4 regions of the Mesorhizobium sp. P160187 genome follow, and region 1 is predicted to be linked to each of the others. Evidence: predicted binding sites of a transcription regulator. Region 1 holds the regulator's gene; each other region holds the start of a gene.

Region 1 (2,199 bases):
CTGCGCCAGAACTACACGATCGTCATCGTCACCCACTCGATGCAGCAGGCGGCGCGCGTGTCGCAGCGCACGGCGATGTTCCATCTCGGCTATCTCGTCGAGGAGGGCGCCACCGACAAGATGTTCACCAACCCCGACGACAAGCGCACCCAGGACTACATTACCGGCCGCTTCGGCTGAGCCGTCCGGCGGGTGAATTTTCAGGCACGAGGACCAAGATCATGGGTGAACATACCGTCGCCTCCTTCGATGAAGAGCTCGGGCAGATCAGCAAGCTGATCCGCGACATGGGCGATCTGGCAGGCTCGATGGTCAGCGGCTCGACCAGGGCGCTGCTCAATTCGGACAATGCGCTGGCACAGCGTGTCGTTTCCGACGACGCCATCATGGATGCGCGCCAGCGCGAACTGGACGACCGCGCCATCACGCTGATCGCCAAGCGCCAGCCGATGGCCAACGATCTGCGCGCCGTGGTCGGCTCGATCCGCATGGCGGGCGACCTCGAGCGCATCGGCGACCTCGCCAAGAACATCGCCAAACGCGTCGGCACCGTGGGCTTGAGCGTCACGCCGCGCGACCTCTCGCACTCCATCGACGCCATGGCGCAACTGGTGCTGATCCAGGTGCAAGGCGTCGTCGAGGAATATGCCGCCACCGATGCGGCAGCGCTTGCAAAACTCAGGAATGACGACGAGCGCATCGACGTCAAATACACGTCCGTGTTTCGTGAGCTCTTGACCTACATGATGGAAGACCCTCGCAACATCACCGCCTGCACGCATCTCTTGTTCTGCGCCAAGAATCTTGAGCGCATCGGCGATCATGTCACCAACATCGCCGAAAATGCGTATTATGTGCTGACCGGCCAGCAATTGCCCGCCAATCGTCCGAAGCAGGACGAGACGGCGATGGCCACGCCGGCCTGATGAGGGTGAACTGCCTATGATCGCGCCACGCATCATGGTCGTGGAGGACGAGGAGCCACTAGGCGTGCTCCTCCGCTACAACCTCGAATCCGAAGGCTATCAGGTCGAGGTGGTGACACGCGGCGACGAGGCCGAGATCCGCCTGCAGGAAAACGTGCCCGATCTCCTGGTGCTCGACTGGATGGTGCCGGCTGTTTCCGGCATCGAGCTCTGCCGGCGGCTTAGAGTGCGGCCCGAAACCGAGCGGCTGCCGATCATCATGCTGACCGCGCGCGGTGAGGAAAGCGATCGCGTGCGCGGCCTGTCCACCGGTGCCGACGACTATCTGGTCAAGCCATTCTCGACGCCGGAGTTCATGGCGCGCGTGAAGGCGCTGCTGCGCCGGGCCAAGCCGGAAGTGCTGTCCAGCGTGCTCAAGGTCGGCGACATCGTGCTCGACCGCGAGTCGCACCGTGTCTACCGCAAGAAGAGCGAGATCAGGCTCGGACCGACCGAGTTCCGGCTGCTCGAATTCATGATGCGCCATCCCGGCCGCGTGTTCTCGCGCAGCCAGCTGCTCGACAATGTCTGGGGCGAGACGATCTACATCGACGAGCGAACCGTCGACGTGCATGTCGGGCGCTTACGCAAAGCGGTCAACAACGGCCGCATGCCGGATGTCATCCGTACCATTCGCGGCGCCGGCTACGCGATCAGGGAAGACTAGGATGCTGCGCGTCGCGCCGTTGCCGGCCATTCAGGCGACATGCTTGCCGGATTTGGCCTGAATGCCCGGCGCGAAAATCTCCTGGTCGACGAAGCCGAGCGCGCGCATGGCACAGCCTTCGCGGATCAGCGGCAGCTCGTTGGGCTCGGTGTCGAAGGAGATCGATTTCGAGTGCTGGCCGCCGGCGGTCTGGGCGATCGCTTCGCGCAATGCCGGTTCGATCAGGTCGAAGGCGGCGGCGCTGACGCCTACCATGGCGACGGGTGCCGGATCGATCAGCGCAAACAGGCTGCCGAGGCCGAAGCCGAGCGCCTCGCCGGCCTTGCGATAGGCTTCGCGCTCCGGGCCGTCGGTTTCGCGGGCGCGCGCGGCGAGTGCGCGCATATCAGCGTCGCCGATATCGACCGGCTCGGCATCCTCGCCCATCATTTTGGCGCTCCGCCAGATGGCGTAGTTTCCGGCATAGGCTTCCACGCAGCCGCGCCGCCCGCAGCGGCAGAGCGCGCCGCCCGGACGGTGGATCATGTGGCCGAACTCGCCGCCCGAGGAATGGGTGCCGGTGAACAG
Region 2 (2,199 bases), on a different contig from region 1:
CCCAGAAACCGCCCATCACGGCGGGCTTGCCCTGCAGCGTGCCTTTCTCGGTGTCGACGCCTTCGAGCGCCTGAAAATCCTTCTTGCCGGGGAAGACGAGATGCTGATGGCCGGTGAACACCGCATCGATGCCTTCGACGCCGGCGACGAAGAAGGAGGCGTTCTCCATGCCGTCGCCCTGCTTGATATCGATGCCGGAATGCGAGAGCGCGATGACGATGTCGGCGCCCTCCTCCTTGATCTGCGGCACCCATGCCCTGGCCGCCTCGACGATGTCGCGCGTCCTGACATTGCCTTCCAGGTTCTTCAGGTCCCAGACCATGATCTGCGGCGGCACAAAGCCGATGATGCCGATCTTGATCGGCTGCTCGGCGCCCGACCCGTCCTTGATCTTCTTGTCGAGGATGACATAGGGCTTGAGGTAGAGCTTGTCGTCGCGCGGTTTGGCGGCAAGCTCGGTGCCGCGGATCAGATTGGCGCAGACGAAGGGGAAATTGGCTCCGGCCAGCACCTTGTCGAGGAACGACAGGCCGTAATTGAACTCGTGATTGCCGAGCGTCGAGCATTCATAGCCCAGCAGGTTCATGCCCTTCATGATCGGATGCAGATCGCCTTCCTTGAGGCCCTTCTCATAGGCGATGTAATCGCCCATCGGATTGCCCTGCAAAAGATCGCCATTGTCGATCAGCATCGCATTGGTGGCTTCCTTGCGCACCGCCGCGATCAGTGAGGCCGTCCGTGACAGGCCCATCGTGTCGTTGGCTTTGTCGGCGTAGTAGTCGTAAGGCAGCACATTCACATGGATGTCGGTGGTCTCCATGATCCTCAGATGCGCCTGATTGGCCTGCGCGCGGGCGGAAAACGGATGGAGCATGATCAGCGCCCCGCTGGCGGCCGTACCGGCAAGAAAACTACGGCGGGAGACGGGGTAATTGAGATGCGGCATTGGTTTTCCTTCCCAGCGACGTGACAAGATCCCAGCCCCGGGCGGAAGCTTCGCGCCGAAAACCGGCCATGTCCATCGGGAAGTCAGTCGATCAGCAAAAGGTGACGGCTGGATGAATATCCTTGGCCGCGGTTGAGAACCTCAGCCCTTGTCATCGTCGCCCTGGGTGATCAGCCGCGCGCTGCGCTGGCCGGTGAAATAGATCCATAGCCAGCTAAGCGACACCGAGAGCCGGTTGCGGAAACCGATCAGGAAGTAGATATGCGCCACGCCCCACAGCCACCAGGCAAGCCATCCCGTGAGCTTGATCGAGCCGAAATCGATCGCGGCTGCCCACTTGCCGATCGTCGCCAGGTCGCCGGCATGTTTGTAGCGGAAAGGCCGCGGCGCGCCATCGCCGGCCAGCCGCGCCCTGATCGTCGCGGCGACATGCTTGCCCTCCTGCTTGGCCGAGGGCGCCACGCCGGGCACCGGTTTGCCGTCCGGCCGCAAGACATGCGCGGTGTCGCCGATGACGAAGATTTCAGGACTGTTCGGCACGGTCAGATCGGGCTCGACCATTACCCTGCCCGCCCGGTCCACCGGCGCGCCCAGCCACTCTCCCGCGGGTGAAGCCGCCACGCCGGCGGCCCACAGGATGGTTCGCGCCGGCAGATGCGTATCGCCAAAGACGACGCCTTCGGCATCGAGGCGCGTGACGGCGCGGCCAAGCTCGACCGTGACGCCCCGCCGCTCCAGCGCCTTGCGCGCATAGTCGGACAGCTTTGGCGCGAAATTGGCTAGGATCCTGTCTCCGGCCTCGACCAGCACCACACGCGCCTCACGCGTGTCGATGTTGCGGAATTCGCCGCGCAGCGTTTCATGCGCGAGTTCGACAATGGTGCCGGCAAGCTCCACGCCGGTCGGGCCGCCGCCGACGATGACCAGTGTCAGCAGTGCCTGGCGCTTGGCCGGATCGGTCTCGCGCTCGGCCTGCTCGAAGGCGAGCAGGATGCGCCGCCGAATGGTGGTTGCGTCTTCAAGCGTCTTCAGCCCGGGCGCGAAAGGCTCCCATTCGTCGTGGCCGAAATAAGCATGACGCGCGCCGGTGGCGAGCACCAGCGTGTCGTAGGGAACAGAACTGCCGTCCTCAAGCAGCACGCGTTTGCCTGGACGGTCGACGCCGGTGACGTTGCCGAGCAGGGTCGTCACGTCCTCGCGCTTGCGCAGCAGATGACGGATCGGCCAGGCAACTTCCGAGGTCGCCAGCGAGG
Region 3 (2,199 bases), 120 kb from region 1:
ACAATGCTGCGGCTGAAAGCACCAGGATAGCCATGCTGACTGCAGCGGCGGCGAAGGCCTGCGACACCGGTTCGACCGTGAACTGCGATATCTCGATGGAGGAGTCCGGGAAGATCGACACCGCGCCCATCGCGATGAAGTGCAGGCTGCAGATCGCCAGCGTCAACAGGATGGCGGCGGCGATTGTGGCCTGCATGGACGGCCGTCGCAACACGACCAGCAGCGCCAGCGCGGCGAGGGTGACGCCTGTCAGCACCGAGACGCCGACCAGCAGCGGGTTCCAGACGATGCGCCCTTCGACCTCGAAGGCGGCCATGCCGATATAGTGCATGGCGGCGATACCGGCACCGAGGACCGCGCCGCCGACCAGAGGGTAGTCGATGCCCCGGCGCAAGGTGGCGATCCACATGCCCGCGGCGGTCAGGGCGACGGAACCGGCGAGCGAAAGCGCCGACATTTCCGTATTGTAGGCGTTGGGGATTCCGGGAGAAAAGGCAAGCATTGCGATGAAATGCGTCGCCCAGATACCGAAGCCGGTGGAAGTGGCTGCTATCATCAGCCAGGTATAGCGGTTGCGCTCGCTCGAGCGGTCGACATGGCGAAGCAGGTTGACCGCCGAGAAGGAAGAAATACCGCAAATGAGCGCTGCCAGTGCGACCAGTCTCAGATCGTGCTCATGCACGATACAATTATAGACCGTCAGCATCTCGCCCCACCTGCTCTCCCACAGCAATCAAGCCGTCCACTTGATTAGTATGTCGCGCTTGACGAAGAATCGGTTATGCGAGCTACAACTACAGCGGGTTTTTCGGGTTGTACCTTGCGGCGATCCTGTCTCATTCCAGACAGGGTCACAGCAGCGCTTGGCGCGATGCCGCTCTACCATCTCGATCTGGCCGAGCGCCGGTATGGCGGCCGCATGGTACAGGTGCGTGGCGCTGTCACGGGGGCCCTTCATGCATCGCCGGCGGTCGGCGATCGTCGCAGGCCCACCGCGCCCATGTATCGCTGAGCCGGCTTGGCATTTCTCTCTGTCCTCGTTGCAGAGCGAGGGGGCGCGAAGTTAGCCGGGTATGAAATTCACGAAACAGCAACAAATCCGTTGTCCGATTGTCATCAGCGACACATATTGCCTTTGCGGGAGTGCCCCTTTCGCCAATGACAAACGGGAGATGAAACATGAAGTTGTTCGGCTTTGCGGCCGGTGTTGCCGCCACCTTGACCCTGCTTTCCACCACCTCCGCCTTCGCCGCCACCCAGATCAGTTGGTGGCATGCCATGACCGGCGCGAATGCCGAGGTGGTCGACAAGATCGCCAAGGATTTCAATGCCAGCCAGAGCGACTATGAAATTCTCCCTGTTTTCAAGGGCACCTATCCCGAAACGCTGAATGCCGGCATCGCTGCCTATCGTGCGGGGCAAGCGCCCGACATCATCCAGGTGTTCGACGTGGGTACCGGCGTCATGATGGCAGCCGAAGGTGCGATCAAACCGGTGGCCGATGTGCTGACCAGCGCCGGCGTGACCTTCGACAAGAGCCAGTATTTGCCCGGCATCGTCGGTTACTATTCGAAGCCGGACGGGACCATGCTGTCCTTCCCCTATAATTCCTCGTCGCCCATCCTCTACTACAACAAGGATATTTTCCAGAAGGCCGGGCTTGATGTGAACAACCCGCCAAAGACTTGGAACGAGGTGTGGGAAGCCGCCAAGAAGATCAAGGCGAGCGGCGCCGCTTCCTGCGGCTATACCTCGACGTGGTTGACCTGGATCCACCTTGAGGCCTTCGCTGCCTGGAACGACGTTTCCTATGGCACCAACCAGAACGGACTTGCCGGAACCGACGTCGAGCTCAAGATCAATGCGCCGATCTTCGTCAATCATTTCCAGGCGCTCGCCGACCTGGCCAAGGATGGCACCTTCAAATATGGCGGCCGTACCTCCGAAGCCAAGCAGATCTTTCTTGCCGGCGAATGCGGCATCTTCACCGAATCGTCGGGGGGTCTCGGTGACATCGTCAAGTCGGGCATGAACTACGGCATCGGCCAGCTTCCCTATGATAGTGACGCCAAGGGCGCGCCCCAGAACACCACGCCGGGCGGCGCCAGCCTGTGGGTGTTCGGCAACAAATCGGACGAGGAATACAAGGGCGTCGCGGCGTTCTTCTCCTACCTCTCCAAGACCGAAGTGCAGGAGTAC
Region 4 (2,199 bases), on a different contig from region 1:
TCAGCGCCGAATGGAAGGGTGCGGAGACCTGCAGCATCAGCGCCCGCTTGGCGCCCTTTTCGGTGCACAGTTTCGCGGCGAGTTCCACCGCCGCCCTGGCGCCGGAGATCACCAGCTGGCCGCCGCCATTGTCGTTGGCGATCTGGCAGACCTTGCCGGATCCCGTTGCGGCCTCGGTGCAAGCGGCTTCGACGTCGGGCTGTTCCAGTCCGATGATCGCCGCCATGGCGCCCTCGCCGGCCGGCACCGCCGCCTGCATGGCGTTGCCGCGGATGCGCAGCAGCCGGGCAGCATCGGCGACCGAAACGAAACCGGCCGCGGCAAGGGCGGAATATTCGCCGAGCGAATGACCGGCAACGTAGGCAACCTTGTCCTTCAGCGAAAAGCCGCGCGCTTCCAGCGAGCGGATTCCCGCCAGCGAGACCGCCATCAGCGCCGGCTGGGCATTGGCAGTCAGGGTCAGCGCCTCTTCCGGGCCTTCCCAGATCAGTTTCGACAGCTTTTCGCCCAACGCATCATCGACTTCCTCGAACACCCTGCGTGCCTCGGGGAAGGCGTCGGCGAGGTCCTTGCCCATGCCGACAGCCTGGCTGCCCTGTCCCGGAAAGGTGAATGCGACGGCCATTTGGGCGCTCTCCAGCGGCTGATTTTTCCTGCCTGTGACGCAAGGCGGACCGTCAAGTCAAGCCCGGAGGCGGCATTTCCGCTCTCGCTTGAACCGGAGCTGACCTCGAGTCCCTGTTCCCAAAGGCTTTTTGCCGATCACACCTGATGAAAACCGCTCACGAATCGTTTGCTGGCTCTTCTTATTTTCGCCACAGGCGCTAGCTTTTGCATGACAGTTCTATGACAGAACGGTGGCGCGAGTGGAAATGCGCGTTGCTTGGGCCGGGGGAAGAGACGTGGCTAGGATCAGGAAGGGCGCGGCCGTACCCGCGCCACAGTTCTTGGAAGACGATCCGTCCACCGGCTACCTGCCGGGGCGCAGATGGCCGGTCATCCGCTACGGTCTGGTCACGCTGCTTGCCTCCGCCATCCTGGTGTTCGCCATCGAATGGATCGTGCGCGGCGACTTCTTCGGCACAGTCGACTTCTTCCTGCAGCCAATCAAGCCGGGCTGGACCACCATCATTGTCTTTGCATTGGTGCTGATGGGACTGGACGCCGTGCTTGGCCGCAGTCACCAGAGCCTGATGATCGTGGCGCCGCTGACGCTGGCGCTGGCCTTTGTCGGGCATCAGAAGTCGCATTATCTCGGCGATCCGCTCTACCCAACCGATTTTCTTTATTCGCGCCAGATCATGGCACTGATGCCGCTCCTGGTGCGCGAACGGCCTTGGACGGCGCTCGCCATGGCGGTCGGCATCGTCGCCGGCCTGTCGCTGCTGATCTATGGCTGGCGGTTGTGGCGCCGCAAGGTTCCGATCCTCAGCCGCAAAGGGCGGCTGGCGCGGCTGACGCTGGCAGTGCCGCTGCTCGCCTTCTTCGTCTCGATAATGGACTACGCCACCTTCTCGTGGACCCGCGACCGGCTGCAGATCATCCCGATCATGTGGGACCAGAAGGAGAACTACGCCTCCAACGGGTTTGCGCTGGCCTTCGCACTCAACGTGCCGATGGCGCATGTCTCGGCGCCGGCGGGCTATTCCGACAAGGCGATCGACGCGATCGACAGGCCTGCTGTGGCGGCCTCGGTACCGGATGAGAAACCCGACATCATCGTGGTGATGAGCGAATCTTTCTGGGATCCGACCAAGCTGCCCGGCGTCACAATCACGCCTGACCCGATCCCCAATGTGCGGGCGCTGCGTTCCGGCTATATGTTTTCGCCGGAATTCGGCGGCATGACCGCCAACATCGAATTCGAGGCGCTGACCGGCTTTTCCAATGCCTTCCTGCCGGCGGGCTCGATCCCCTACCAGCAATATGTGCGCACGCCGACGCCGTCGCTGGCGACCTTCCTGAAAAGCGAGGGCTACCGGGCGCGCGCCATCCATCCGGGCACCAACTGGTTCTGGAACAGAGGCGCCGTCTATGCCGATTTCGGTTTCAACGATTTCCGCTCGGAAGAGACGCTGCCGCCACTGGAAAAGCGCGGGCCGCTGGCTTCCGATGCGTCGATGACCGACGAGATCATCGCAGAGGCCGACGCCAGCGAGCGGCCGGTGTTCTTCTTCGCCGTCAGCCTGCAGAACCACG

What was found. The regulator PhoB, encoded in region 1, activates phosphate uptake and scavenging genes when phosphate is short. The targets are predictions, from matches to a motif close to TGTCATNNANCTGTCAT.
Region 2: AC3CCE_RS19425 (bifunctional 2',3'-cyclic-nucleotide 2'-phosphodiesterase/3'-nucleotidase) is a predicted target of PhoB. The motif match lies at 1,048-1,064, and genes of this name have one in related genera.
Region 3: ugpB (sn-glycerol-3-phosphate ABC transporter substrate-binding protein UgpB) is a predicted target of PhoB. The motif match lies at 1,101-1,117, and genes of this name have one in related genera.
Region 4: AC3CCE_RS28705 (LTA synthase family protein) is a predicted target of PhoB. The motif match lies at 836-852, and genes of this name have one in related genera.

Annotation. Positions count from the first base shown of each region.
Region 1 is NZ_JBYMDX010000003.1:1,193,485-1,195,683, reverse strand. It holds gene pstB (phosphate ABC transporter ATP-binding protein PstB) at 1-180, shown strand, start outside; gene phoU (phosphate signaling complex protein PhoU) at 222-926, shown strand; gene phoB (phosphate regulon transcriptional regulator PhoB) at 943-1,632, shown strand; gene AC3CCE_RS09110 (ROK family protein) at 1,663-2,199, opposite strand, start outside.
Region 2 is NZ_JBYMDX010000004.1:503,055-505,253, forward strand. It holds gene AC3CCE_RS19425 (bifunctional 2',3'-cyclic-nucleotide 2'-phosphodiesterase/3'-nucleotidase) at 1-946, opposite strand, end outside; gene AC3CCE_RS19430 (NAD(P)/FAD-dependent oxidoreductase) at 1,088-2,199, opposite strand, start outside.
Region 3 is NZ_JBYMDX010000003.1:1,072,605-1,074,803, reverse strand. It holds gene AC3CCE_RS08495 (bifunctional diguanylate cyclase/phosphodiesterase) at 1-706, opposite strand, end outside; gene ugpB (sn-glycerol-3-phosphate ABC transporter substrate-binding protein UgpB) at 1,180-2,199, shown strand, end outside.
Region 4 is NZ_JBYMDX010000005.1:829,365-831,563, reverse strand. It holds gene fabD (ACP S-malonyltransferase) at 1-625, opposite strand, end outside; gene AC3CCE_RS28705 (LTA synthase family protein) at 903-2,199, shown strand, end outside.